Regions from separate parts of the Thalassospira sp. SM2505 genome, predicted to be linked through region 4. Evidence: predicted binding sites of a transcription regulator. Region 4 holds the regulator's gene; each other region holds the start of a gene.
The links. Region 4 encodes PhoB, which activates phosphate uptake and scavenging genes when phosphate is short. Its sites were predicted from a motif close to TNTCATAAAACTGTCA; they were not measured.
Positions count from the first base shown of each region.

Region 1: a site for PhoB is predicted at 3,510-3,525, ahead of phnF (phosphonate metabolism transcriptional regulator PhnF). Genes of this name have one in related genera too.
Region 2: a site for PhoB is predicted at 4,844-4,859, ahead of ACTU44_RS14250 (choice-of-anchor I family protein). Genes of this name have one in related genera too.
Region 3: a site for PhoB is predicted at 2,551-2,566, ahead of ACTU44_RS15860 (DUF2794 domain-containing protein). Genes of this name have one in related genera too.

Region 1 covers NZ_CM142731.1:4,602,997-4,610,565, forward strand. The annotation lists gene pcaG (protocatechuate 3,4-dioxygenase subunit alpha) at 1-263, opposite strand, end outside; gene pcaH (protocatechuate 3,4-dioxygenase subunit beta) at 267-980, opposite strand; gene ACTU44_RS21500 (LysR family transcriptional regulator) at 1,082-2,035, shown strand; gene ACTU44_RS21505 (trimeric intracellular cation channel family protein) at 2,046-2,681, shown strand; gene phnF (phosphonate metabolism transcriptional regulator PhnF) at 2,786-3,499, opposite strand; gene phnG (phosphonate C-P lyase system protein PhnG) at 3,683-4,147, shown strand; gene phnH (phosphonate C-P lyase system protein PhnH) at 4,144-4,752, shown strand; gene ACTU44_RS21525 (carbon-phosphorus lyase complex subunit) at 4,755-5,888, shown strand; gene ACTU44_RS21530 (alpha-D-ribose 1-methylphosphonate 5-phosphate C-P-lyase PhnJ) at 5,893-6,819, shown strand; gene phnK (phosphonate C-P lyase system protein PhnK) at 6,819-7,569, shown strand, end outside.
Region 2 covers NZ_CM142731.1:3,019,136-3,026,704, forward strand. The annotation lists gene ACTU44_RS14235 (methyl-accepting chemotaxis protein) at 1-707, shown strand, start outside; gene ACTU44_RS14240 (sensor histidine kinase) at 764-2,263, opposite strand; gene ACTU44_RS14245 (response regulator) at 2,273-3,007, opposite strand; gene ACTU44_RS14250 (choice-of-anchor I family protein) at 3,173-4,768, opposite strand; gene ACTU44_RS14255 (NAD(P)/FAD-dependent oxidoreductase) at 4,954-5,961, shown strand; gene ACTU44_RS14260 (DUF2256 domain-containing protein) at 5,986-6,180, shown strand; gene ACTU44_RS14265 (DUF3253 domain-containing protein) at 6,165-6,461, shown strand; gene pgi (glucose-6-phosphate isomerase) at 6,465-7,569, opposite strand, start outside.
Region 3 covers NZ_CM142731.1:3,376,011-3,383,579, reverse strand. The annotation lists gene ACTU44_RS15875 (PLP-dependent cysteine synthase family protein) at 1-751, opposite strand, end outside; gene fliN (flagellar motor switch protein FliN) at 977-1,279, shown strand; gene ACTU44_RS15865 (tetratricopeptide repeat protein) at 1,342-2,118, opposite strand; gene ACTU44_RS15860 (DUF2794 domain-containing protein) at 2,142-2,498, opposite strand; gene ACTU44_RS15855 (hypothetical protein) at 2,670-3,095, opposite strand; gene ACTU44_RS15850 (DUF2659 family protein) at 3,629-4,279, shown strand; gene ACTU44_RS15845 (outer membrane protein assembly factor BamB family protein) at 4,393-5,685, shown strand; gene der (ribosome biogenesis GTPase Der) at 5,803-7,329, shown strand; gene ACTU44_RS15835 (c-type cytochrome) at 7,413-7,569, opposite strand, start outside.
Region 4 covers NZ_CM142731.1:952,758-960,326, reverse strand. The annotation lists gene ACTU44_RS04285 (cation:proton antiporter domain-containing protein) at 1-1,378, shown strand, start outside; gene phoB (phosphate regulon transcriptional regulator PhoB) at 1,460-2,158, opposite strand; gene phoU (phosphate signaling complex protein PhoU) at 2,176-2,898, opposite strand; gene pstB (phosphate ABC transporter ATP-binding protein PstB) at 2,924-3,727, opposite strand; gene pstA (phosphate ABC transporter permease PstA) at 3,729-5,018, opposite strand; gene pstC (phosphate ABC transporter permease subunit PstC) at 5,071-6,450, opposite strand; gene ACTU44_RS04255 (PstS family phosphate ABC transporter substrate-binding protein) at 6,585-7,569, opposite strand, start outside.

The DNA of each region.
Region 1 (7,569 bases), 1.0 Mb from region 4:
CGGTCAAGTTCATGGTTATAGCGCCCGTCTGAATTGGCTTGCCAGATTTCCAGAAGCGCATCGCGAAGCGGCGTGCCTGTTCCGTCAATCACCCTGCCTTCGATGATGATCCGTTCACCCCGGGTGTTTTCATCGGCCATGATATTGGTGAAGTTGTTTTCAAAAATATCAAAGCCGGCCTGTTTGGGGATCAGTCCGATATGAACATAGGGCCCCGCCGTCTGGGATGCGGTTTCTTTGAGATAATCAAGTGACTGCACCATGGATCAGTTCCCTTCCAGACGGTTTTCAAACAGGGTCGAACGGCGACCACGCAGAACGATGTCAAATTTGTAGGCAATGGTATCGAGCGGTATTGATCCGTTCAGATCAATCGGCGCGATCAGACGGTTGATCGCATCTTCATCCGGGATAACATGGACAATCGGGCATTCCTTGATCAGCGGATCACCTTCGAAATACATCTGGGTGATCAGACGCTGCGCAAAGCCGGACCCAAAGACCGAGAAATGGATATGGGCCGGACGCCAGCTATTGACGTAGTTGCGCCAGGGGTAAGGGCCCGGCTTGATGGTGCGGAAGAAATAATAGCCGTTCTCGTCGGTTAGCGCGCGACCACATCCGCCGAAATTCGGATCAATCGGGGCAAGATAGGTATCCTTCTTGTGGCGATAACGGCCACCGGCATTTGCCTGCCAGAATTCCACCAGCGTATGGGGAACCGGGCGGTTGTTTTCATCAAGAACACGCCCATGCACAATAATACGCTCGCCAATCGGATCACCATCCTTGGCATAATTGCGGATCAGATCGTTATCAAGCGGCCCCAATTCATTCTGACCGAACACCGGGCCAGTGGTTTCCGACAGGGACCCCTGCAATGACAACATTGCCTGACGCGGGGACCGCGCTACCGATGTCTTGTAAATCGGGGTATAGCCCGCTGGCTGAAGCGTTCTGTCACGCTGATAGAATTCCATAGATCTTCCTCCGCAAAATGAACAAACCGGTTCTTGCCGGTCTTGTGATCATCCTGCGCAGCCGATTGCATAAAATAAATGCATGATTTATCATCTAACTCATGAGTAATTTCGATCATTTGGAACTGGACGGTCATGCTTTGCGACTGTTTCTTGCCGTCCTTGAAGAAGGATCGGTAACAGCCGCCGCCGAGCGGCTTGGCGTCACCCAGTCAGCAGTCAGTCACAATCTGACCAAGCTGCGCCGGATCATGCGTGACCCGCTTTTCACCAAATCCGGGCGCGGAATTGTTGCAACGGCCCATGCCCAAAGCCTGGCCGAACAGGCACGCTTTCTTCTTGATCAGATGCAGGCCTTTGCCAGCGGGGCGGATTTCGATCCCGAAGCAGCCGAGATGACTTTGACGATTGCCGCAAATGATCTGCAGCGAGATCTTTTACTGCCAAGCCTGTTTTCACGCTTGCAAGGCCAGCTTGCCGACATTCGCATGACCGTGGTGCCGTCGCTTTTGCCGGGCCCCGCCTTGTTGCGCGAAAACCGCTGTGATCTTCTGATTTCGCCGCGCCCGCCCGAAGGTGTCGATATTGTTCAGAAACGGCTTCTGACCGACCATTATATGGTCTTTTATGACCCTGACATGCGCGAAGCCCCGACCAGTCAGGATGACTATTTGTCAGCGCGCCATATCACCGTCAGATATGGCAATAACCGCACACTTGAATTCGATGATCTTCTTGAAAATCAGGGGATTGATCGTAACATCGTATTGCGGGTGCCGAATTTCACGGCCATTGCCGAATTTCTGCGGGGCAGTCAGATGATCGCAACATTGCCAAGCCTGCTAAAGCAACATGCCCTGCGCGACTTTGCCCGCAGCCAAGTTCCTTTATCAACACTTCGGGCCGGTACGATTGATCTGCCGATCTATATGTGCTGGCATCAACGCTATCAGCATGATCCGTCGCATCGATGGCTGCGCAACCAGCTTGAAGACGTGGTTGCTGCCAAGTTGCGCACACCGACCAAACGCCCGCTTCCGCAACAGACAAGCTAGACAGGACGTCATGACCATTACCCAGATTATCTATTGGCTTGAATTGGCGGGGGTTGCGGTTTTTGCAATTACCGGCGCGCTGGAAGCATCCCGACGTCAGATGGATGTTGTCGGTTTCATTCTGATTGCGACATTTACAGGGATCGGGGGCGGTACGGTACGCGATGTGATTACCGGGGCAACGCCGGTTTTCTGGATCCGCGATCCGGCCTGGGTGGTGACATGCATCGGGGCTGCGGTGTTTACCTATTTCACTGCACATCTTGTTGAACGACGTTATGTCGCCCTGATCTGGCTTGATGCGCTGGGTCTTGCCATGTTTGGTGTCACCGGTGCAGCAATCGGGCTTAACCTTGGGGTTTCGCCACTTGTCGCGATCATTCTGGGTATGATTTCCGCGACCTTTGGCGGCATGGTTCGCGACGTGGTCTGTAACGAAATCCCGCTGATCTTGCGTCCGGAAATCTATATCAGCTGCGCACTTCTGGGCGCGAGCATCTATGTCGTGGGCACAGCCCTTCTTGATTTGCCACGCGGCCCCGTTGCCTTCATCGCATTTTTCTGTGCGTTCATGCTGCGGGCCTGCGCCATCAAATTCAAGCTCAGCTTCCCGGTCTATAAAGCCCGTCCCGGTCGGGAATATTGACGCGTATATGTATTATCGACGGTCGCTGAATCTAGTACCCCGGAGATAGTTAGTTAACTCACTTTTATTTTCCGCACCTTGCGGGCGGGGACTGAAAGGCTCGATTATTCGACAATCAATTGCACGCGATCACTCGAAAAGGCCGTCACACCATATTCAATCGGCACCCCGGCTGAATCGATATCGACACTTTCGGTCGAGATAACCGGTCGGTTCTTGGCCTGTTTTAGCAGGCTTGCCACACGCGATGATGGCAAGGTTGCAGAAATGCGGGTCGTCTTGCGGCTGTAATCATCAATCCCGAACCGTTTCAGGGCCTCGGTCAGGGATTTGGTCTGGGCGAATATTTCGACAATCCCGTCAAAGCGCGCCGCCGGAAGGTAGCTTGTCGCCACCGCAAGCGGCACACCATCGGCCTCCGATACCGAAAACAGCTCGATCACGCGCGTGCCCGGTTTGACATCAAGAAACTGCGCGACCGTGACACTGGCCTTCAGGACTTCTGAAGAGATCAGTCGTTTGTCGGGCAGGCGATGACGCCCCGAGACAATTTGCGAGAAACGGGTTTTTGATCCCAACGGATAATCAAGAATTTGTTCCTGAACGAAGGCACCACGCCCCTGTTCAACGCGGACCACATTGGTATCGACAAGTGCCGCCATTGCCCGGCGCACTGTATGGCGATTCACTCCGAAACGACGGACAAGTTCCATCTCGGTCGGCATCTTGTCCCCCGGTGAAAACACACCTTCCGCGATATCGGCAAGAAGCTGTTTTTCAATTTGCTTCCAGATAGATAGCCCCGGCTCCCAATCCATCTCATTTCCCATTCACAAAACTTTCACCGCAAGACCTTTGCCAAAGTCGATAAATCGTCTTATAACGTGAATATGTATAGACGTCTAGACAAATTTTAAATTTGTCGACATGCTTGAAAAAGGATCAGACAGATGACGGCGCAAACTGCCCAGACCGCTGGGCCCGGCCAGGATCACAATCCATTGAATCCCCCCCAGACAAAGGCCGTTGATGGTGTGACTGCCGCAAGGCAGCGCTGGATGTCGGTTCTTGCCCGCACGCCGCGTACGGTGCTGGAAACAAAATGGGCTGATACCTATAGCGACGTGAAATGGTCCCATTTGCGCGAACCACAAATCGGCATGGTCATGGTACGCGGTCGTGCTGGCGGTGCCGGACAGCGCTTCAATCTGGGTGAAATGACTGTCACGCGCTGTGCCGTGACCCTGTCTGACGGCACTGTCGGCCATTCCTATGTCAAAGGCCGCGACCGGTTGCAGGCACAATATGCCGCCCTGTTTGATGCAATCATGCTGCGCGATGGATCGGCCTGCGATTTCATTGATGATCTTGCCGCCGCACAGGCCAATGCCAAACACGAACATGCGCGCAAGGTCGCGGCCACCAAAGTTGATTTCTTTACCCTTGTCCGCGGAGAAGACGAATGACCCTGCAATCCCAGACAAGCGAGCTGCTGCCGGGCTTTGACCATGCCGCATTTGATTCCAATGCGGTTTTTCGTGTTCTGCTAGATGCCCTGTCCCGTCCGGGGCGCATCTATGATGTGCCCGTTTCGGTGGCGACACCCGATGGCCTGAATGCAACCACCACCGCCACCCTTCTTGCCATGGCCGATATGGACACCACCATATGGTTATCGCCAACCTGCGTGACCAAGGCCGCAACGGATCATCTGAAATTCCATTGCGGTTGCCCGATCAGCGATGACGTAGCCAAGGCCGATTTCGCAGTCGCCCGCATTGATGATGATCTTTCCTTCATCACCCACCTTTCGGTTGGCAATGCTGAATATCCTGATCAATCGGCAACCCTGATCCTGATGGTTGATGAGATTTCCAACGCCCCGGCCATGAAACTGACCGGACCGGGGATCAAGGACAGCCATGATCTTGATATCAAAAAACTGCCCGCAAGCTTCCACGCATGGCGTGCGGAAAACCATCACATGTTCCCGTGCGGGGTTGATGTGATTTTCGCAAGCCCGACCAAGATTGCCGCCCTTTCGCGCACCACCCGGATTGAGGTCATTTAACCATGTATGTTGCCGTTAAAGGTGGCGAACGCGCCATCAACAATGCCCACCGGCTGCTTGCCGAACAGCGCCGTGGCGACAAGAAAATTGCCGAGATCGAAACCGATCAGATCGAACAGCAATTGTCGCTGTCCGTCACCCGGGTCATGGCCGAAGGATCGCTTTATGACCGCGATCTGGCCGCCCTTGCCATCAAGCAGGGACGCGGTGATTTGATCGAGGCGATCTTTTTGATGCGCGCCTATCGCACGACATTGCCGCGCTTTGCCTTTTCCAAACCGATCAGGACCGCGGATATGGATGTGTCCCGCCGCATTTCGGCAACGTTCAAAGACCTCCCGGGCGGTCAGATTTTGGGCCCGACCTTTGACTATACCCATCGCCTTCTCGATTTCACCCTGATGGCAAATAGTGAAGACCCGCTTGATGCACCAAGTGGCGAACATCCGGTCGATGAAAACATGCCGCGCGTTCTGGATGACATACTGAATTACGAAGGCCTTATTCAGGATGAACCGGTACCGGTCGATGACACCGCGCCGGTCGCCGACCTGACGCGCGAACCGATCAAGTTCCCGGCTGGTCGAGACCTTCGTTTGCAGAACCTGACCCGCGGCGATGAGGGCTTTGTCCTTGCCCTTGGCTATTCAACCCAGCGCGGCTATGCCAACAGCCACGCCTTTGTCGGTGAAATCCGCTATGGCACCGTATCGGTTGAGATCGAGCCCGAAGAACTCGGCTTTGCCATTGATATCGGCGATATCGAACTGACCGAATGTGAAACGGTCAACAAGTTCAAGGGATCGAAGACGAAGCTTCCGCAATTTACCCGTGGCTATGGCCTTGTCTTTGGCCAGAACGAGCGCAAGGCGATTTCCATGGCGCTGGTTGATCGCGCCATGCGCGCCGATGAAATGGGCGAACAGATCATGGGCCCGGCACAGGACAGCGAGTTCGTCATGGAACACAGCGACAATGTCCAGTCGACCGGCTTTGTCGAACATATCAAGCTGCCGCATTACGTCGATTTTCAGGGCGAACTTGAACTTGTCCGTCGCATGCGGGCCGAAGTCGAAGAAAGACTGGCCAAGCTTGAAGCCGATGAAGCGAAATCCCAACCCGAAGCCGCGGAGTAATTCCATGGAACAACTTGCGAATAATCCGGCGGATGGGGCAACGGCCTATAATTTCGCCTATCTTGATGAACAAACCAAACGGATGATCCGGCGTGCCCTTCTTAAGGCCGTCGCAATTCCGGGCTATCAGGTTCCGTTTGCCGGTCGTGAAATGCCGATGCCTTATGGCTGGGGCACGGGCGGCGTGCAGGTGACCGCCGCCGTCATTGGCCCGAATGATACCCTTAAAGTCATTGATCAGGGGGCGGATGACACCACCAATGCAGTTTCGATCCGTCAGTTCTTTGCCAAGACGGCAAATGTCGCGACGACCGAAAAGACCGCCGAGGCATCGATCATTCAAACCCGCCACCGCATCCCGGAAAAGGAACTGCGCGAAGATCAGGTTCTTGTCTATCAGGTACCGATCCCCGAGCCACTTCGTTTCCTTGAACCGCGCGAAACCGAAACACGCAAGATGCATGCGCTTGAAGAATACGGCCTGATGCATGTGAAACTTTATGAAGATATTGCACGCCATGGCCACATCGCCACCACCTATGCCTATCCGGTGATGGTCGATGATCGCTATGTGATGGACCCATCACCAACGCCGAAGTTCGATAATCCGAAAATGAACAATATGGCGGCCCTTCAGCTGTTTGGGGCCGGGCGCGAAAAACGCATCTATGCCCTGCCGCCCTACACCAAGGTCAAAAGCCTCGATTTCGAGGACCACCCGTTCGAAGTCCAGACATGGAAAGACGAATGCGGCATGTGTGGTGCACATGACAGTTACCTTGATGAAGTCATTCTCGATGATCAAGGCAACCGGATGTTTGTCTGTTCGGACACCGATTACTGTGCCGAGCGACAGGAAGCAGGCCATCGCGGCCCGCAACATCACGACCAACCTCTTGGCAATGCATCACGCGAAAAGGCAGCAGAATAATGACCCAGATGACTGATCCGCTTTTGCGCGTTAACAACCTGACCATGATGTATGGCGACCGGGTTGGTTGCAAGGATGTCAGCTTTGAACTGCGCCCCGGTGAAGTACTTGGCATTGTGGGGGAATCCGGTTCGGGAAAATCCACTTTGCTGCGCAGCATTTCCGCCCAGCAGGAACCAACCAAGGGGACAGTGGAATACCACACCCGCATTGATGGCGTGCGCGATGTTTACCAGATGTCCGAAGCCCAGCGTCGTCTGTTGATGCGCACCGACTGGGCATTTGTTCACCAGAACCCGCGTGACGGGTTGCGCATGAATGTCAGTGCCGGGGCCAATATTGGCGAACGCCTGATGGCAATCGGGGATCGTCATTACGCCAATATCCGCAGCAACGCCGACAGCTGGCTTGGCAAGGTCGAAATTGCATCCGAGCGCCTTGATGATCTGCCATCAACCTTTTCGGGCGGCATGCAGCAACGTCTGCAAATTGCCCGTAACCTCGTAACCAGCCCGCGTCTCGTCTTCATGGACGAACCCACGGGTGGCCTTGATGTCTCTGTTCAGGCCAGATTGCTCGATCTGCTGCGCGGGCTGGTTCACGACCTTAATCTTGCGGTGATTATCGTCACCCATGATCTGGCAGTTGCGAGGCTTCTTTCGCACCGGCTGATGGTAATGCAGCAGGGCAAGGTGATTGAACATGGTCTGACCGATCAGGTTCTTGATGACCCGCAGCATCCCTATACGC
Region 2 (7,569 bases), 2.1 Mb from region 4:
CAGCAAGTGCTGCGGAGGCCACACAGGCCACTGCGCACAGCGTTGAAACGGTTGCCGCCGCCGCCGAGGAACTTGCGGCCTCAATCAGTGAAATCCGTCGTCAGATGGAAGATTCAACCCGTATCTCCCGTACAACATCGGAACGGGCTGTTCAAAGTGCCGAAAGCGTTCAGGCCTTAAACAAGCTTGCCGATGAAATTGGTGATGTGGTGACCCTGATTTCCGATATTGCCGAGCAAACCAACATGCTGGCCCTCAATGCAACGATTGAAGCAGCCCGTGCCGGTGATGCCGGCAAGGGCTTTGCCGTGGTCGCCAACGAGGTCAAGCACCTTGCCGATCAAACGGCCAAGGCCACGGCCGATATTGGTGCGCGCATCAAGGCTGTTCAGAACGCCACCCAAAGTGCCAGTGATGAAATTGGTGCCATCACCACCTCGATCAACGAGCTTGATGACATCACAACGGCCCTTTCAAGTGCGGTTGAACAGCAGGCATCTGCAACGCATGAAATCACCCAGAACGCGCAGGCCGCCAATGACACCACCCGTCGGGCCGCCGATGACGTGATGGCTGCCAAGTCCGTGGTAATCGAAACTGGCGAGATTTCAAACAATGTCCTGATTTCTGCCAAGGATCTGAGCCATCAGGCCACCAACATCCAGCGCGAAGTCGACAATTTCCTGAGCGACATTCGCAAAGGGTGATTAACCACCCTGAATGCAAAACGGCCCGCTTCTGGCGGGCTGTTTTCGTTTGGGTCTCACACCCGACGCGGCAAGGAAATAATTACTTCAAGCCCCTTGCCCGGCATGTTGCGCAAACTGATCTTGCCATCATGGGCATCAATCACGGTCTTCACAATCGACAGGCCAAGACCGCTGCCGCCGGTACTGCGCGCGCGTGATCCTTCGACCCGATAGAATGGCAGGAACACCTTGTCCTGATGCTCTACCGGTATGCCCGGCCCCTCGTCGCGAATGGTCACCAGAACATTGTCAGCTGTGGCTTCCAGACTGACCTTTGCCCGATATCCATATTTCAGGGCATTTTCGATCAGGTTGGTAAAGGCGCGCTTTAATGTACCGGGACGACAGGTGATCCGGATACTGCGTTTGCCCTCAAACGAATGGGGTTCATCCCCACCGCCAAACACGGTATGGACCGAACTGAATTGCAAGGGTTGCGGCCCGTCAAATGAAACCGGACGGCCAAGATCGGCATAATCATCACAAATCGCCTCAAGAACCGAGACAAAGTCGACCGTGCGTTCTTCTTCTTTCTGAATCCAGTCACCCAGAAAATCGAGCGCATCGTTCAAAAGCCCGTCCATCTCGTCAAGGTCACGCAAAACGGTCTCGCGCAATTCATCATTTTCGATGAACTCGGCCCGTAATCGCAACCGCGTGCTTGGTGTTCGCAAGTCATGGGAAATGGCGGCCAGCATGCGGGTCCGGTCGCCCAGCATGCGCGAAATACGTTCGCGCAGATCATTATAGGCGGCTGCCATGGATCGGGCTTCGGTCGGACCGCGTTCCTCGACAGGTGGACCATCGACCTCGTCACCATGGGCAATGATTGCGGCAGTCAGGTTTTTGAACGGTCCTGCCAACAGATCGGCAAGGGCTGCAAAAACCGCCAGAACCGCAACAACCCCCAACAGGAACATCAAAAACACAAGCGATGGCGATGAATAGTTGGCCCATAATTCATCATGACTGACCAGAATACGCTTCCCTGTTGGCATCATGATCTCGATCTGGGCGACAAGGCCAAGACGGGCAATTTCACGCGACAGTTCGGCAAAGAACAGGCTGGGGTTTTCGGTTGCCTCGATGGTTGCCCTTTGCTCGGAGCTTAGCCGCCCACGCATGAGATGGACCTTTACCGATGTCGGCCATCCGGTATTGGCAAGGCGCACGGGCATGGCAATATGCTGTGCTGGTCGCGAAAACAGCAAAAGCGTTCCGATATCGTCGGCAGGCAAAATACGCAATGCCATCCCGTCGCGCGCAGCGATATCGACGATATTGGGTTCGAATTCCGGATTATCGGCAATACGGACCAGTTCGCGAATGGTAAAGCCCAATGTATAGGCCCGCCCGATCCGTTCATCGCGTTCAATAACGTAATAGGATGCCAGCGCACTCAAGGCTGCGATGATCACACCGCCCAGCATCATCAGCAAAAAGATGCGGCCGCCCAATGTGCGGGGCTTGTAGCGCCTGAGATAATTGCTGAACTCTGCGAACATGTCCGCCATTACGCTGCCCTAAAGCATCTGGGTGTCAGCGCAGAACTGATAACCGATGCCCCGAACGGTTTTGATCAGCTTGGGGTTCTTGGCATCCTTTTCGATCTTGCGGCGCAGGCGGCTGATCTGGATATCGATGCTGCGATCAAATGGAAGCGAACTTTGACCCCGGACGATATCAACCAGTTGCTCACGCGACAAAGCGCGCTTGTTGTTTTTGACCAAAGCCAGAAGCAGCGAAAACTCACCGGTCGAAAGATGTACCGCGACATTGTCGGCATCACGCAATTCACGTGATCCGATATCAAGCGTCCATTCGCCAAAAATGATCTTCTTGGTCGGGGCAACTTCATTGTCGGTCGGCCCCACTGCACCGGTTTCAAACCGCCTGAAAACCGCACGAATACGTGCGAGCAATTCACGCGGATTGAACGGTTTGGTCAGATAATCATCCGCCCCCAGTTCAAGCCCAAGGATACGGTCGGTATCCTCGCCAACTGCAGTCAACATGACAATCGGGACTTTGGATGTCCGCCTTACATCGCGGCATAGCGCAAATCCGTCCTCGCCCGGAAGCATGATATCAAGAATGACAAGATCGATCTTCCAGTCGCGCAAGGCACGATGCATTTCATTACCGTCCGAAACGGTCGTGATGCGAAAACCGTGCTGCAGCAGGAATTTCTTCAAAAGCTTCTGGATTTCCTGATCATCATCGACAACCAGAATATGAGGTTCACGTCGCGTAGTCAGAGTCCCGAACTCCCCTATTTATCAGTCGATCATGTTCCTGACCGTGCGCGGAGTTTAGTCCATATTGCCTTCGGATTGAAACATTTTACCATGACTTGGTCATAAAAGAAAAAGCCGGGCAAAACCCGGCTTCTCCAATGTCAATCCAGTCGCTGCGATCGGCATTTATTTCAGATCATAGACCTTGGTACTGCCCGAAACTTCAGATGCAACAACCAGCATCGCATTGCCAGTCGGGCTGTCCTTGGCATCGATGAATTGCATGCCTTCAGGGGCAAGTTCACCTGCGGTATCAGCCTCCGGGCTGCCCGAGAAACGACGATCACTGTGATAGGTGACAAATTGCGGGTTGGCCGGATTGGTCAGGTCATAGACCATGAAGCCGCCCTGACGTTCCAGACCGATAAACGCGTATGGCGTGCCGTTGACGTAACCTGCGGCGATGCCTTCGGGCTCGGGGCCCTTGTCATCGGAACGGTTGTCACGGCTGTAATTTTCGGTGTCCGACGCGTTAAAGACATTGGCATATTTCGATGCCAGCAGCTGTTCAAACGCATCACCGCTGTCAAAGACCATCTCGCCATCTGCATTCAGAACCGAGAATGACCGTGCGCCATAGCTGTAGATAACATCGACATCACCGTCGCCATCAATATCACCCTGTGCAGTCGTCGTTTTCAGGCGACCAAGATTTTCGTCTTTCTGCAGGGTGCTTGCCGTCGGGAACCTGACCGGATCAAGGGTTAGTTTGCCGACACGGGTTTCTTCGCTGTAACCGTCATAGTCACGTGAATCACCCTCGTTGGCGATCAGGACCCATTCCTTGCCTCCGATTTCAATCGCATCAATGGTATCAGGCATATACATGCCCATTACCGGCCAGGTGCGAATATTGATCTTGCCGTCCTTGTCGCTGGCATCAAAGGCATGAACCGAATGATCCTTGAAACCAAGACCGGCAACACGGGTGACCGTTGCCGTTTCGATATCGATGATCGCAACCGCATTGTTTTCCTGAAGCGAAACATAGGCGGTCTTGCTGTCGTTGGTCACGGCTATATATTCCGGCTCGACATCCTGCGCGACGCTTGAGGTTCCCGGGTTGGACATGCGCATGCCATAGGGCAGTTCGCCGTCATTGAGGAATTTGAAATCAACCGTCCGAACATCCGCATCCGAAAGACCTTCGACACCACCCGCGATCGGGATGATGGAAACGCTGCCTTCCGGATCATTGGTGAAAGCGTCGTTCGGTTCACCCTCGTTGGCGACAAGAACATATTTCCCGTCCGGTGAAAACTTGATCATGTCGGGAAGCGCGCCGACGGTCACAGCCGAGATGAAATTGCCATCAGAGTCAAAAAACACGGCCTGCCCTGGGGCCTGCTTGTCGGTGTTTTCAACGGCAACGGCCACAACACCGTTTTTAACCGCCACACTGTTGGCGGCCTTGCCCCAGGTTGCAAGCTCCAACGCTCCAAGCTTCACAAGCTTGTCGGGGTTTGACATATCAAGGATATCAACGGTTTTGTCGGCACCATTCACCACAAAGATGCGCTTTGACACCGGGTCAAATGCCGGAATTTCAGCCGCGCTTTCATCAAGCATACCGGTGCGATATTCACCCATCGGCACGATTGTCAATGGATGCGCACCTGCATTGGCAACCGTATTTGCCATCATTGAATGGTTTTCAGCGGTACCGGCACAGGCACTCAGAAGCACGGAAACGGCAGCAGTTGCCAACAGTGATGAACGCATAATTCCCCCCTTGGTAAATGGTTCGTCAAAGCTGACAACCTGCTGATTTGTTGTAACCGTTTAATGACCAGGCGGTGACAGTTTCATAAATATCTTGTGGCACAGACTGCTCCAAACGCGTTTTCGATCCGTATCAGAAGACAAGCCTTTGAATTGTCGCAGAACCAACTTTTCGGGATCGCCACATGACTTCGATCAGGATCGCCATCATCGGTGCAGGCATGGCCGGGCTCAAGGCTGCCAGCACGCTGCACAAAACCGGTATGAACGTGACGGTGTTTGAAAAAAGCCGGGGCCTTGGTGGACGGCTGGCATCACGCCGGACCGAGTTCGGTCATTTCAATCATGGCGCACAATATGTCACGGCCCGCCATCCCGGTTTTGCGGCCTATCTTGAACAGGCAAAATCATTCAACGCTGCACAAAACTGGAAACCGAACCTTCATCATGGACAGGAAACCAGCCCGCAGCAGCTTGGCAACCTTGCCCTTGATCACTGGTATCAGGGCGCACCGCAGATGAACAAGCTGATCGGCCCGCTGGTCGAACCCTTTGAAATTCTCAAACAGCACCAGATCACCCGGATCGAACAGCTCAACACACGCAGCTTTGCCCTTCATGATGATCTGGATGGGAAATTCGGTCCGTTTGACGGCGTGATCGTTACCGCCCCTGCCCCGCAAACCGCCCAATTGTTGCAACCATTGTCACAACGCTATTATCCGATTGGTGATGTTGTCATGGCACCATGCTGGGCGGTGATGGCGGCGTTTGAAACGCCACTTCCCACCGCTTTTGACGCAATGCTTCATCCGTCCCCCGCGATCAGCTGGGCCGCCCGCAGCAAACAGTCGGATCATCTGTTCCATCGTCGCTGTCCTGATCCCTGGGTTTTGCATGCCTCACCACATTGGTCGCGTGATCACCTTGAAGATGACCAGGAACGTGTAATCGAAAAGCTTCTTGGCGCCCTTCGTGACGTCAGCGGGGTGAAACTGCCTGATCTGCACAGTGTTCAGGCCCATCGCTGGCGCTATGCACGCACCGAAACACCGTTGGGATCAAGCCATCTGAACGGTATGAATGGGCGCGTCATTGCAGCGGGCGACTGGTGCCTTGGCGCACGGGTCGAAGCAGCATGGCGCAGCGGCCAGTCCGCCGCACATGCCATGATCGAAACCCTGATCGGCTGATCTTGCGATATCGGGTGAAAAATCATGCCGCGTAACGCCAATGGCAAATTTCACGGAAAATCACATCTGCCCGAGAAAATCTGTGTCACCTGTAGCCGTCCGTTTTCATGGCGGCGCAAATGGAAGGATTGCTGGGACGAGGTGCGCTATTGCTCTGATCGCTGCCGACAGAACCGGAATATACCCACATCTCGGGACAAACAATGCAGCCTGTCATGATGCTTGATCAAACTGACGAAGATCTTCCGACCTATGCCATCTTGCGCCAGCGACTTGTCAGTCTGGCAACCGAACGCGGTGCGGAAAGTACCTTCTGTCCGTCTGAAGTTGCCATGACATTTGGAAGCTATTGGCGTGATCTGATGCCACGTGTTCATCAGGTTGCCGAACAGCTTTGTGCCGAAGGCCTTCTTGAATATAACAAGGGCGGTGTCAGCCATGGCCAAAACCGCCCTTCTGGTGCTTATCGTTTGCGTCTCATTCCCGTCAATGAAGACTAGAGCCTAGCCGCGCAGACCATGCAGCCGTTTAATCAGGCCTGCGGTCGATGCATCCCGCGATCCGGCGTCTTCCCTGCCCTCGACCATCGGAAGCAGTTCCTTGGCAAGCTGTTTGCCAAGCTCAACCCCCCACTGGTCATAGGAATTGACGTTCCAGATGATGCCCTGAACAAAGATTTTATGTTCATACATCGCAACCAGTCGTCCAAGGGTGAACGGATCAAGCTGTTTATAGAGGATCATGGTGCTCGGCTTGTTCCCGGCAAAGACCTTTTGCGGGGCTAGAACATCAATCTCGGCGGGTGAAAGATCGCTACCGGCAAGCTCGGCACGCACTTCATCCTCGGTCTTGCCACGCATAAGCGCCTCGGCCTGCGCAAGGCAGTTCGATACCAGCTTGTCGTGATGGTTGGTCAGCGGATGCAGCGCATTGGCCGCAACAATGAAATCAACCGGGATCAGTTCGGTGCCCTGATGGATCAGTTGATAGAATGCATGCTGCCCGTTCGTACCTGGTTCACCCCAGATGATCGGCCCGGTTTCATAGGCAATCGCCTTGCCATCACGGGTCACCGACTTGCCGTTACTTTCCATATCCGCCTGCTGCAAATAGGCTGGCAGGCGAGAAAGATGCTGATCATAGGGCAGGATTGCCTGGCTGGATGCGCCCAGAACATTGCGATACCACACCCCGATCAAGGCAAGGATCATCGGAATGTTGGTTTCAACCGGTGCGGTTTTGAAATGGTTATCCATCGACTGCGCACCGCGCAGCAGTTCTTCGAACTTGTCATAGCCGACCGCGAGAATGATCGGCAAACCAATCGCCGACCACAGGCTGTAGCGCCCGCCGACCCAATCCCAGAAGCCAAACGCATTGTCGGTATCAATGCCAAATGCCGCAACCTTATCAAGGGCGGTTGAAACCGCGACGAAATGCTTGGCAACGGCACTTTCATCACCAAGTGCCTTGATCAGCCAGTCACGGGCCGAATAGGCATTGGTGAGCGTCTCGTCCGTCGTGAAGGTCTTCGACGCAATGATGAAAAGTGTGGTTTCCGCGTTCAGGTCTTTGAGCGTATCAACAATGTGCGCGCCATCAACGTTC
Region 3 (7,569 bases), 2.2 Mb from region 4:
CACGGGGACGGCCAATGCCCTCGACGCGCGATCCCTTGGTGCCGGTCACCGAACAGTCGCCGGTTTCATAGGCATCATAAAAGACCGAGTTTTCCGGATCCGCCACGCAAAGCTCGCAGCCTTGCCCCAATGTCCGGCCATAACGGACATAGCGACCGATGGTCGATGATGTGCCGCCCGTGCCCGCACCGACGACAACCCAGCGCGGAACCGGATGGGGTTCACGTTTAAGCTGATCAAAGATGCTTTCGGCAATGTTGTTATTGCCGCGCCAGTCGGTTGCGCGCTCGGCATAGGTGAACTGGTCCATGTAATGGCCGTCAAGTTCGCGCGCCAGGCGTTGGGATTCTTCATAGATCTGACCGCTGTGATCTACCAGATGGCTTTCACCGCCATAAAATGCGATCTGGTCGATTTTCTGTTGCGAGGTCGATTTCGGCATGACGGCGATAAAACGCAGGCCAAGCAGGCGTGCGAAATAGGCCTCTGACACGGCGGTTGATCCGCTTGATGCCTCGATAACCGGCGTGTCCTTGGTGATCCAGCCGTTGCATAGGCCATAGAGAAACAGCGAGCGCGCCAGACGGTGCTTGAGACTGCCAGAAGGATGGGTCGACTCATCTTTAAGATACAAGCCAATCCCGTCAAGTTTCGGCAGATCAAGGCGGATCAGGTGGGTGTCTGCCGACCGGTTGAAATCAGCTTCGATCTTGCTGATGGCGTCAGCCACCCATTGGCGGTCATATGTCATTTAACATCCTGGCGTCAGGTTGGATCACATCATGGCGAACATGAAAATCGCGAATGGGCACTTGTGTAGGGGATTATAATACAAAAAACTACAGTGAAATTGTGTCGATACATTTTGGCGATCTGACAATTTTTAAGAGATTGGGCTTGCTAACACTTTTTTCAAAGCTAACCTTTATAATTCAAGGTTCCCGATTCCTTCGACCTGACCGGATGGCGCTAAATCATGGCTGTTGACGATAAAGACCCGTTTTCCAAGCGGCATGGTGCATCAGAAATTGGTGCGGCCTATGACGTGCCGGTGCGCGTTTCGACGGTGATTGGCAAAAGCCAGATTCAGGTCGCGCAATTGATGCGTCTGACCCGTGGTGCGGTTCTTGAACTTGACCGCCGGGTTGGGGAACCCGTTGATATCTATGTCAATAACCGGCTGGTTGCACGTGGCGAGCTGGTGGTGGTGGACGAAAATCTTGGTGTGACGATTACCGAAGTGGTCAAGACCGGCACAATCATCGAGACCCATCATTAGGCGTGATACTGCCAGACAGACAGGCACGGGATAGAAGTTTTAAGGCCGCATGATGCGGCCTTTTAATTTGGAATGAATCCTTCGGTCTGAAGACGTTTGTCGATGCGCGTGATTTCCTCAGGACGCAGGCGGGCTTCAAGTGCAGAGACCGCGGCCATCGGGTCCATCGGGGTTTCAAGGTTCAGGCCCGGTGGCAAGGTGATCGGGCCAAGTGTGGCGCGCCTTAGCCAGTAATACGCTTCTGCCTGGTTTTCTTCCTGTCCCCAGCCGCGTTCAAGCAGGGCGCCATACATGAACTGGGCGGCGTGATTGTCGGCCTTTGCGCCAAGTTCGAAATAGTGGGCCGCTTCAACAAAGTTCTGACGCACACCGCGCCCGTGGAAATATTGCGTGCCAGTCAGAAAGGCAGCATCCCCGTTTCCGGGATCAGCTTGCAGGGCGCGCTTGAAATATTCAGTGGCGCGGAACTGGTCATAATTCACGCCGTGCCCGTTGTAATACAAAAGCCCGATATAATAGATCGCACCGCTGTGATTGGCGCGCGCGGCCTTTTGAAACCATTTGACGGCTTCCGGATAATCGGGGCGTCCCATGTCTCCGCGATAGTTCAAAAGTCCCAGCGCATATTGTGCATAAGGGTCATCATTCAGGGCTGCGATTTCCCACTGCTGTCTGGCTTCGCTGAAGTCCCCGGACTGATAGGCGTAATAGCCGGTCTGATATTCGCGGCTCATTTTGCTGGCTTGGGCGGGGGTAGGTGTAAGGGCCAGCAAGAAGGCTGAGCTGATCAGGGCCGCAATTGTTGCGAGCCTGATGGCAGTCGAAACAGGGAGACGCACTTTTTTGTCCGCTTTTTTTGTAATCAGGAATTGTTTTTAAACAGCGGGACGACTTTACGCGCGCGCTTTTCGATGGCCTCGAGAACGTTGGTGATATCAGAACTTTGCTTGATCCGCTCGCCACTATGAAGTGCCAGATATTGTCCGGCATTCTTGTGTTCGCTGCCCAGCTTGATCACGGTGAAAAGCGGTGTTTCATGCGTGGAACGGAAAATCGAAAACATTGCCATACCGTCAAGATGGTCAATCGCGTAGTCGCGCCAGGCACCACTTGCAACCTGGCGGGAATAGGTATTCATGAGCCGCATCAGTTCGGACCGGTCAAAATGTACAAAGCTTTTGGCTTTGCGATATTTTGCCAAATCGAACAGTGTTCCCATGTCATTCTCCGACAATGTGATCGTCTGGTTGCCCTGACCTGAAAGCAGAACATGACAGCCATATGACACGGTAGCGCGGATTGACTTTCGTCTCAAGTTTCAATGGGCATGAACCGGTTCACAGCGCGTGTGACCGGTTTGAATATCCCAGAAAAATCAGGTGATTGGCTGTTAAAGGCTGCGTGATCTCGTCGGCGGCCAGTCAACGGTTTGTGCCCCGGTATTATAGGGGTCAGGCGTGCGATAGCAATTGACGGCTGCCAGCGTACGATAGCAATAAAGCGGGGTTTCGGGGACCGGATCCTTTTTGCAATAGGATTTGCCGTCAAGCTTGCGAATGGTTGAGCAATCCTGACCGGTCGAAAGCGACACCACATGGTCAATCAGGGTTTTGTCGGTATTGATGATACTGACAACGTCAAAGGCCAGATACCATTCCCCGCCTGTAAAGATGCTGGTTCCGGCAATGTCAGACATTGTGGTGCTGCAGCCAGAAACGCCGGTTCCCAACAATGTTGCAAACAGCCCGGCCAGAATACGTTGTCGAATGACACGCTTGGCATCATGCCGGCTATACACTTTCTGACGACGTTCCATGGTGTCTCCGTCCATCTACCGGGCAATTTTGACCGATAGCATTGTGAAATCTGTTCCCTTGACTGTTAACAAAGCAAGCCCCGTGCCGGATTTGTCGTCATCTGACCCTGTTCTTGTCATATGGGCAGGGTTAGGTTTGTTTTCAGTCGTTTTGGAGCTTTTCGCTGATCATTTTATGGTGCTGATGATGTGTGGAAAATCTTTCAAACCGGTTTAAATCCGCCTGATCGGTCCGCGGGAACAGGCAATTCTTTCCCTGCATCGGTAAATTTGCCCCGATTTTGCCCAAAATGCGGACTTAACTGCTGGATGAAAAAGTACGGAAACAAGCTTTGCACTGGCCAGATACAGGCCAGATAGCTGCTTCATACCGGCCATATAGCCGCAATCGGGCAAAATAATTGGCCGATTGCGGGGTTTGGCTTCGAGCAGACTTGACCCTGTACGTGCTGGCGCGTTAAATCCTTGCCAGAATTAATTCAGATAAGCGGGCAGGTTGCCCGCTTTATTGTGACCGGATTGGAGCCGTTTTCGTGGTTGATATTTTCCAGGAAGTCGAAGAAGACCTGAAGCGCGAACGCACAGAAGAACTGTGGCGCAAATACGGGAAATATGTCATCGGCACTGCTGCTGTGATTGTGTTGGGGGTTGCTGGTCGTGAAGGCTGGAAAACTTATGAACACACCACCAGCATCGAAAATGGCACCCGCCTTGCCAATGCTGTCGAACTGGCAAATGCAGGTGACGACAAACAGGATGCCGCGCTCGAGGCGCTTGATGCGATTATTGCCGACGGAAATGCCGGTTTTGTTGCCCTTGGTCATTTCCAGAAAGCCGCAGTTTACCTGCGTGCCGGTGCCGTTCCGTCCGCAGTAACCGAACTTGAAGCGATTGCTGGCAACTCCGAAATTGATGACGTTTACCGTGATCTTGCCGTGGTTCAAATTGCGATGAACAGCGCAAATGAAACCAATGCCAAGGACCTGATCACGCGTCTTCAACCGATCGCGGTTCCGGAAAACGCCTGGTACTATTCAGCGCGTGAAATGATTGCCTTGCTGCATGTTGCCTCGGGTGAAGTTGATGCAGCCAAACCGCTTCTGACGGAAATTGCCGATGACAATGAAGCACCGTCAGGCATGCGCGCACGCGCAAGTGAACTTCTCAAGGCCGTTGGTGCCTAACAAGGTCCAGACAGGATGGCCGGGAACAAACCCGGCCACCGTGACGACAGCTTGAATCAGGGGAAACGGTTTTGACCACACGCGGTATTAAGTCAGTTCTGTGCGTAATGGGAATGACAGGCCTTTTGGCCGGGTGTTCGGGTTGGCTTGGTGGCGAAGAAGAACCGCCATTGCCGGGTGAACGCATTTCGGTTCTTGCCCTGCAAAGCACGGTTCAACCCGATGTCGAACTGTCTGACCAGCGTGTGATCCTTCCGGAACCCGAACCGATGGTCGACTGGCCGCAGAATGGCGGCTATCCGAGCCATGCCCTGCATCATGTAGGTCTGGATAATGATGTTCTCAAGCAGGACTGGTCGATTGATATCGGCGAGGGGTCAATGGATGACAACCTTTTGCTTAATCAGGCGATCATTGCGCGCGGTGTGATCTTTACCATTGATGCCAGTGCCGAAGTTCGTGCCTTTGCTGCCAATAACGGCAAAAGAATCTGGTCACTCGAACTGGCGCCCGAAGACGAAGAGGACAGCACGCTTCTTGGCGGTGGTCTGGCCTATGAGCGCGGGATCATCTATGCCACCACCGGCTTTGCTGAAATCGTTGCCATTGATGCACCAAGCGCCAAGGTTCTGTGGCGCAGTCAGGTCAGTGCACCGATGCGTTCGGCGCCGACAGTGCGCGGTGGTCGTGTCTTTGCCATTACCATTGATAACCAGACCATCGCGCTCAATGCGATGACCGGTGAAACGCTTTGGAACCATCGTGGTGCAGCCGAAGGCGCATCCTTTATCGGTGGTGCAAGCCCGGCGGTTGATCAGGGTGTGGTGATTTCGGCCTATTCGACAGGCGAGATTTATGCCCTTCGTGTTGAAAACGGTCAGGTGATCTGGTCGGATGCACTGGCCGGTGCAGGACGTACCGATGCGGTGTCGGCAATTGCCGATATTCGCGGCCTTCCGGTCATTGATGATGATCTTGTGATTGCGACAAGTAACTCCGGTCTGACCGTTGCGATTGACCTTCGTACCGGCTATCGGGTCTGGGAACTGGAGGCCGGTGGCATCCAGTCGCCATGGGTGGCCGGCGATTACGTATACCTGCTAACCAACACAAATGATCTGATTGCCTTGCGTCGGAAGACCGGACAGGTTAAATGGGTGACGGTTCTGCCACGTTTTGTCGATCCCGAAGACCAGGAAGAGCCGATTGTCTGGACAGGTCCGGTACTGGTCGGTGACAGGTTGATCGTAGGTAACGAGCAGGGCGAAGTGATGACTGTTTCCCCTTATAGCGGTGACATTCTCGGCAAGGATGAGGTATCCGGGCCGATCACATTGCCGCCATCGGTTGCGGGTGACAGCCTTTACTTCCTGACTGCGGATGCCGATCTAATCGCATATCGCTGATCAGTCAGTTCGAACATAGAGTTTTTCGCAAGGTTTCCTTGCAGGATTTGCGATGCGCCGAGGGCAGTGAAAGCCGTCGGCGCATAACGCCTTTTATAACGAGAGTCTGAAAGTCAGATGTCGCTTAAAGTTGCCATTATCGGTCGCCCCAATGTCGGGAAGTCGACCCTGTTTAACCGTCTGGTCGGCAAAAAGCTGGCTTTGGTGGACGACCAGCCTGGCGTGACCCGTGATCGCCGCTATGGAAAGGCGCGTCTGGGCGATATGTCGTTCGACATTATCGATACCGCCGGTCTGGAAGAAGCATTCGATGATTCGGTCGAAGGCATGATGCGCCAGCAAAGCGAGAAGGCGTTCGAGGAATGCGATGTTGCGCTGTTCCTGATCGACGCCCGTGCAGGCCTGACCCCGCTTGATAACCATTTTGCCGACTGGCTGCGCAAGCGCCACAAACCGGTCTATGTCATTGCCAACAAACACGAAGGCAAGGATCAGGATCCGGGGCTTTACGAGGCCTATGGCCTTGGTCTTGGCGATGTCGCACCAATTTCAGCCGAACATGGTCTTGGCATCGAGCTTCTGTATGATTTGCTCGAACCCCATTGGAAAGAATGGAAAGACCGCGAACGTGTCGCCAAACAGCATGCCCGCGAAGCGGCGGCCGAGGCGGCTGGTCTGGAAGATGACGATAGCGACGATCTGATTGACGAAGACGGCTTTGCCGATGACGAGGGCGAGGTCTTCCCGTCCTTTGAAATCGAATTTGACGAAGATGACGAAGACGAAGATGGTGAACTGATCGTCGAAGGATCGCGCGATAATTCGAAAATTCAGCTGGCAATCGTTGGTCGCCCGAACGCAGGAAAATCCACACTTCTCAACCAGCTTCTGGGTGAAAATCGTGTGATGACCGGCCCGCAGGCGGGCCTGACCCGTGATTCGATTGCGGTTGACTGGTCCTATGAAGGTCGTCCGATCCGTCTGGTCGATACAGCGGGTATGCGCCGCAAGAAAAAGATCGATGACCGTGTCGAACGGCTTTCGGTTGCCGATACCCTGCGCGTCATCCGGTATGCACAGGTCGTTGTTCTGATGCTTGATGCGACCAATACCCTGGACAAGCAGGACCTGACGATTGCCCGTATGGTACTTGAAGAAGGCCGTGCCCTGATCATTGCGGTCAACAAGTGGGATGCTGTCCGCGACAAGGCAGAAGTGATGCAGGCCCTGCGTGACAAGCTGGATACGTCTTTTGCACAGGCCAAGGGTATTCCGGTTCTGGCATTCTCGGCATTGACCGGGCGCGGCACCGACAGCCTGATGCCAACCGTGCTTGATCTTCACGATATCTGGAGCCGCCGTATCCCGACTTCACAGCTTAACCGCTGGCTGGAAGCAACCACCGAACGGCATCTGCCGCCGGTCATTTCGGGGCGTCGTATTCGCCTGCGCTATATGACCCAGGCGAAATCGCGTCCGCCAAGCTTCTTTATCAACTGCTCCAAGGCGGCTGAACTGCCCGAAAGCTATACGCGTTACCTGATCAATGGCTTGCGCGAAGATTTCGACATGCCGGGCGTTCCGATCCGTATCTATCTGCGCAGCAGTGATAACCCTTATGCCAAGAAGAAAAAGAAACGCTAGTTTCCGGACTTCTTGTTCAACACATGAAAAAGCCGCCCTTGGTCAACAGGGGCGGCTTTTTGTCTGTCTGTATCGCGGACCGATCAGTTTTTGGGGATCGACGGGCCGTTATCGATGATTTCGCGGATATGTTCGGGCAGGTCTTCTTCGGTGAAGCTTTCCTGAATGTCACCATCCTGCACAAAGGCAAAGATATCGGCGATGTCCTGTCCGGAAAAATCAATCTGATAGCCAAGGTCG
Region 4 (7,569 bases):
GCTGCTGGTTGTCGGGCGGTATCTGTTGCCACGCCTCTTTCGCTATATCGCGTCTCTCAAGAACCCGGAACTGTTTGCGATTGGGACCCTGTTTGTCGTTCTCGCCGCCAGTACCCTGACCGAGCTTTCCGGGCTTTCAATGGCACTTGGTGCCTTTATCGCGGGCGTGATGCTCGCCGAAACGGAATTCCGTCATCAGATCGAAGCCGACATCGCGCCGTTTCGCGGTGTGTTCCTGTCGCTGTTTTTCATGTCGGTCGGCATGTCGGTCAATGCCAATGTCGTCTATGAGCAGTTTGGCAGCGTCATTTTGTGGCTGATCGGGCTGCTGATCATCAAGACGGCCGTTCTGTTTGTCCTGTCCCTTGCCATTCGGTTTGAACGCGGATCCGCACTTCGTGTTGCCATGAGCCTGGCGGCTGGTGGCGAGTTTGCCTTTGTGATGTTCTCTCTTGCAGCGCAAAACGGTGCGATCCCGCGTGATTTGGCGGCCATATTGATCCCGGTGGTCGCGATTTCCATGGCGCTTACCCCGACTTTGATTAACCTCGGGCACCGGATTGAAGAAAAGCTTCATCCCAAGGAAGACGACCAGCTTGGTCCGATTTCGGATGAAACAGACGGAATTCATCAACATGTTCTGGTGATTGGCAGCGGCCGTGTTGGTCGCGTTCTGGCGCGCCTTCTTAAAACCCGGAACATTCCCTTTATCGTTCTTGATAGCGACGCCCAACAGGTCTCACGGGGTCGTGCCGAGGGACTACCTGTCTTCTTTGCCGATGGATCACGCCCGGAAACATTCAGGGCAGCCCACACCGACGAGGCCCGCATAGCCGTTGTTGCCATGGGTAATCCGCATGCGACTGAAAAGACCGTTGCGCTTTTGCGGCAACATTATCCGCATCTGAAAATCTTTGCCCGTGCCCAGGACATCACCCATATCGGCCCCCTGTCACGTAGCGGTGCGGATGCGGCCATCCCGGAAGTACTTGAAACCGGCCTTCGGCTTTCGGATCACGTCTTGTCGGCCTGTGATGTACCACAGGAAGATATCGACGCCGAAATCGCCAAGTTCCGCCGTGCCGACATGCTGTTGATGAACGAACTGGCCCCACGGACCCAGCGGAAAAAGGTTCCTGAGGCCCCCGCGGCAGCAGAACCGGCATCAGTTGCGGAAACCAGCCCCAAAGCAGATGCCAGGTCGGAAAACAAACCCGAAACGGCATCACAGCCCCCGGCAAAGAAAACGGGAACGCGCAGGGTTGCCGCCAAGAAGACCCCGACGCGTAAAACACCGGTAAAGTCCGCAACGGCCAAGAAAACAACCTCGACAAGTTCAGGTCGGGTACGCAAGACAAAGCCCGAAAACGATCATTAAAGGCAAAACCCCCGCTGCCATTGGCAACGGGGGTTTTGTTTTTTCTGAAACCGGATAGATGATCTTTGCTGAGATCAGAGATCAGGCTGCGGTTTCTGAATCCAGCGCATAACCGGCGGCACGAACCGTACGAATGATATCGCGGGTGCCTTTGACATCATTGAGCGCCTTGCGCAGACGACGGATATGAACGTCAACCGTGCGGGTTTCAACATAAATATTCGGTCCCCAAACAGCATTCAAAAGCTGCTCGCGGGAGAACACACGCCCCGGATGCTCAAGGAAATAGCGCAGAAGACGGAACTCGGTCGGGCCAAGATGGATGGCCTTGCCGTTGCGGCTGACACGGTGTGCTGCGAGATCCATTTCGATATCGGAATAGACCAACTGCCCTTGTGGTTGCGCCGGACCGGACCGACGCAGCAGCGCACGAATACGGGCAAGCAACTCGCCAATTGCGAACGGCTTGGTGACATAGTCGTCAGCACCGGTATCAAGACCACGGATACGATCGCCTTCTTCGCCACGTGCGGTCACCATGATGACCGGCAAATCGCGGCTTTCGGGCTTGCGACGGATCTGGCGGCAGACTTCAATCCCCGACATCACCGGCAACATCCAGTCCAGAAGGACAAGATCGACATGCGTTTCCGCAAGGATTTTCAACGCTTCGTCACCGTCACCGGCTTCGACTACCTGCATCCCCTCACGTTCGAGGTTGTAGCGCAACATGGTTACGATTGCAGCTTCGTCCTCGACGATAAGAACCGTTGGGTCCATCTTCCTATGCTCCAGTGTCACTCATTCGGTTCGACGACAGCAAAGTTCGCTGCATCATTTTTTGGCCGGTCAATTGCCGGCAGGTCTTCGCCTTTGATCCGGTAATAGATCGTCTCGGCGATATTGGTTGCATGATCGCCAATACGTTCGATGTTCTTGGCGATGAAAAGCATGTGGGTCGATGCCGTGATGTTGCGCGGATCTTCCATCATGTAGGTCAGCAATTCGCGGAACAGCGAATTGTACATATCGTCGACTTCCTGATCGCGGGCCCAGACACGCTCGGCCTTTTCGGCATCGCCTTCGATATAGGCGTCCAGAACGTCCTTGATGATTTCCTGCGCCAGCTTGCCCATGTTCGGGATCACCTGAACCGGACGGATCGGCGGAATCTGGTTAAGAACCTGCGCGCGTTTGGCGATGTTTTTCGCCAGATCACCGATACGCTCCAGATCGTTTGACAGCTTGAGTGCGGTCACGACCTGACGCAGGTCATCTGCCATCGGCTGGCGCAAGGCCAGAAGACGCACGGCGAAATCCTGAACTTCCTGTTCGAGAATATCGATACGGTGATCCGACAGAATGACTTTTTCAGCCAGTTCGGAATCCCGTTTGACAATCGAACGGATCGCAGAGATCAGCTGACTTTCTGCAAGCCCGCCCATCTGCGAGATGATGTTGTTCAGACGGGTCAGTTCCTCGTCGAACGAACTTACGATATGTGTTTTGTCGTCAGCCATTTATGCGTGCTCCTCGTGTCGCTGCTTAACCGAAGCGACCGGTAATGTAACCCTTGGTGCGTTCGTCTTTCGGGTTGGTGAATATCTGATCTGTTTCACCAACCTCGACCAGCTTGCCAAGGTGGAAGAATGCGGTCCGCTGCGATACACGTGCAGCCTGCTGCATGGAGTGTGTCACGATCACGATGGTGTAGTTCGAACGCAGCTCGTCAATCAGCTCTTCGACCTTTGCCGTAGCAATCGGATCAAGTGCCGAGCACGGCTCATCCATCAGGATGACTTCCGGGCTGACCGCAACCGCACGCGCGATGCAAAGGCGTTGCTGCTGACCACCGGAAAGGCCGGTTGCCGGTGACTGCAGACGATCCTTGACTTCCTTGAGCAGACCCGCACGTTCAAGCGAGGTCATGACGATTTCGTCAAGTTCGTCACGCGAATTGACCAGACCATGGATACGCGGTCCATAAGCCACGTTGTCATAGATCGATTTCGGGAACGGGTTCGGCTTCTGGAACACCATCCCGATACGTGCACGCAGCTGAACAACGTCGATGCGCTTGTCATAGATGTCACGACCATCAAGGGTCACTTCACCATTGATGGTGACACCATCAATGGTGTCATTCATGCGGTTCATGCACCGCAGGAAGGTTGACTTGCCACAGCCCGACGGACCGATCAGCGCGGTGACCTGGCGTTCAACGATATCAAGATTGACGTCAAACAGGGCCTGGTTATCGCTATAGAAAAGATTAAGGTCACGTGCCGTCATTTTCGGGCTTGAGACCGACGGCTCTGCCGTCATTGCGCTCTGGGATACAGCAGCCATTTTACCACTTCCGTTCAAATTTTTTGCGCAGATACACAGCCAATCCATTCATCAGGATCAGGAAGGCCAGCAAAACCATAATCGCAGCCGAGGTTTTCTCGACAAAGGCACGTTCCGGGCTGTCTGCCCACAGATAGATCTGGACCGGCAGAACCGTCGCCGGATCAAGTGCACCACCCGGAATGTCGACGATAAACGCCACCATACCAATCATCAGAAGCGGTGCCGTTTCACCAAGTGCCTGTGCCATACCAATGATGGTACCGGTCAGGATGCCGGGCATTGCCAGCGGCAGGACATGGTGGGTAACGGTCTGAACCGGTGATGCACCAAGACCAAGGGCCGCCTGACGGATCGATGGCGGAACCGCCTTGATCGCCGCACGCGATGCAATGATGATCGTTGGCAAGGTCATCAGGGCCAGCGTCAGACCACCAACAACCGGTGCCGAACGCGGCAGATGCATGACGTTAAGATAAACCTCAAGCCCCAGCAGACCGAACACGATCGACGGAACAGCTGCAAGGTTGTTGATATTGACCTCGACAATTGTCGTGAAGCGGTTTTTCGGTGCGAATTCTTCAAGATAAACCGCTGCAAGAACCCCGATCGGGAACGACAGGGCAAGCGTGACAAGCAACGTATAGAACGAACCGACCGCAGCCCCCCAGATACCGGCAAGTTCCGGTTCACGGGAATCCCCGCTGGTAAAGAAGCGGGCATGGAACTGCTTTTCAACAGCACCGGATGAAACCAGTGTGTTGTACCAGCTGATTTCCTTGTCATTCAGGCGACGGCTGCCTTCATCAACATCGGCATCAATATAACCTTTGTTGAGCATGTCGAAATCATCGCCCGAAATCAGCCAGACCTTGCGCGTCTGACCAATCAGGTTCGGATTTGCCAGAACCCGTTCACGCAGATCATAGGATGCGCCACCCGAAACGACGTCATACAGGTCGCGCTTGTCGCGACGGCTGGTGACTTCCGGGAAGCGGTCACGCAATGCCTGTTTGATCAGACCATCGAAGTTGGCCTTGCCGATCACTGCGGGATCGCCGGTACCTTGCGGATCGATTTCAGCCGGATCGAAATGAATTTCAAGCTGAACATAGGTCTGGAAGAACGCACTATAGCCCTTCGAGCCAATAGAGAACCCCAGAACGAACAGGGCCAGAAGCGCAATACCGATTGCGCTTAGTCCATAAATCTTGAAACGGCGTTCAGCTGCGTAACGCTTTTTGATGTTCCGCGCGATCTTCGGACTATCCCAGTCAACGGGCTTGTGCATTTTATCCGAAATCACCTTTGCAGCGGCTCTGTCTTCCATGAGGGATGCCATATCAGTCATATTTCTCGCGATACTTCTGAACTACCTTAAGGGCAAATACGTTCAGGCCCAAGGTGACAAGGAAAAGAACCAGCCCCAACGCAAAGGCCGAGAGGGTTTTTGCACTGTCAAATTCCTGGTCACCGACCAGAAGCGTGACAATCTGGACAGTCACAGTGGTCACAGCCTGAAGCGGGTTCACAGTCATGTTCGCGGCAAGACCGGCTGCCATCACAACAATCATGGTTTCACCAATCGCACGCGAAACCGCCAGAAGAACCGCCCCGACAATCCCCGGCAACGCTGCCGGGAAAATGACATGACGGATGGTTTCAGATTTGGTTGCGCCCAAACCATAAGACCCGTCACGCAAGGATTGCGGCACCTGTGACATCACATCATCAGACAGCGACGATACGAACGGAATGATCATGACACCCATGACAAGGCCCGCTGCCAAGGCACTTTCCGAGCTGACATCAAGACCAAGGATCGCACCGTTATTGCGAAGGAACGGCGCAACGGTCAGGGCAGCAAAGAAGCCATAAACAACCGTCGGAACACCCGCAAGAATTTCAAGCGCCGGCTTGGCAACCGCACGGAATTTCGACGATGCATATTCGCCCATATAAATGGCAGAGAACAAACCGACCGGCACCGCAACGCACATGGCGATGATCGTGATCAGGAGTGTGCCGACAAAAAGCGGGATCGCGCCGAACGCACCGTCGGATGCAACCTGATCTGCACGGATCGCCGTTTGCGGGCTCCATTCCAGACCAAACAGGAAGTCAACCGGGTTGATCTTGCTAAAGAAGTGCAGGGCTTCGAACAGCAACGAGAAAACGATACCGACCGTCGACAGGATCGCAATCGCCGAGCAGGCAATCATCACCCAGCGGGAAATGCGTTCGACATTGTTACGTGCCCGCAAATCCGGCGAGATTTTACGATAGGAAAGCGACACCCCGATCGACGCACCGGTCAGCATAACAACAACCAGTGCCGCATTTGCAATCGACTGCAGATTTGCCAGACGATGCCCGGCATCGATGACTTCGGGTGAGACAGTCAGATGCTGGCCATTATCCGCTGCGATCAGTGAAATACTGTTCAGGGCAAGCGACAGCTGTCCGGAGTCCCCGGTAATTTCAGAAGGCAGTTCGGCAATGATCATCGCTTCGATGATCGATCCCTGGAAGATATGCCAGACAAGCAGCAGCAACAATGCAGGCAGGCCGCACCACAGGGCCACATAGGTCCCGTAATGAGCCGGAAGAGAATGAAGATTGCTGTACCGTCCGCCCGAAAGGGCCACGGCCCGCTGGCGTCCGAAATAGAAGGACAATGCACAAAGTGCAGCAACCGCGAGCAACAGGAAAGACAGGGACATTACGTTAAATCCGTTTGCCAGATGAACCTGTAGGAATCAGATGAGAGGCCAATAGGACAAAAACAATAAATTAATCAAGCGCGGAAACAAAGAAACCGATGGCAGCATTAGCCGCCATCGGTTGAAAGATCACGTTACATGCTCAGCGGCGAAAGGTTCGTCGCAGCATTACGGACAGCTTCACGCTCGCTCGCGGCCATCGGGATCAGGCCACGGTCAGCAAGGTAACCTTCGTCACCGAATGCTTTTTCCGAGGTGAATTCAGCCAGATATTCTTTGATGCCCGGGATGGTGCCGACATGTGCGTTCTTTACGTAGAAGTAAAGCGAACGCGATACCGGATAGTCACCAGCCGAGATTGCTTCGAAGGTCGGTGCAACACCAGCAATCAGGGAACCCTGAAGCTTGTCGCCGTTCTGGTCAAGGAACGAGAAACCGAAGATGCCAAGTGCATCATGGTTTGCTTCGAGCTTCTGAACGATCAGGTTGTCGTTCTCACCAGCTTCGACATAGGCACCGTCTTCACGCACACCAGCGCAAACTGCTTTGTGCTGATCTTTGTTGGATTTCTTGAGGTCGGCAATAACAGCGAACTCGTCGCAAGCTTCTTCAAGTACCAGCTCGGTGAAGGCATCACGGGTACCGGAGGTCGGCGGCGGGCCGAGAACTTCGATTTTCACGTTCGGAAGGCTCGGATCAATTTCCGACCAGGTGCTGTAGAAGTTATCAACCAGCGACTTGCCGTCTTTGGAAGGAACGGTTTTAGCCAGAGCCAGGAAGATCTGTTCTTTGGTCAGATCCAGCAGCGGAGCTTCGTTCGAGTTCGACAGAACGATACCGTCGAAGCCGACTTTGACTTCGGTAACTTCAGAAATGCCGTTCTTGGCGCAAGTTTCAACTTCGGACTTCTTGATGCGACGCGAAGCGTTGGTGATGTCCGGATGCTGTTCGCCAACACCTGCACAGAAAAGCTTCAGACCACCGCCAGAACCGGTCGATTCAATAACCGGGGTTTTGAACGAGGTGGTTTTACCGAATTCTTCTGCAACTGCGGTTGCAAACGGGAAAACGGTGGACGAACCAACGATACGAATCTGGTCGCGTGCCTGGGCAGCGCCA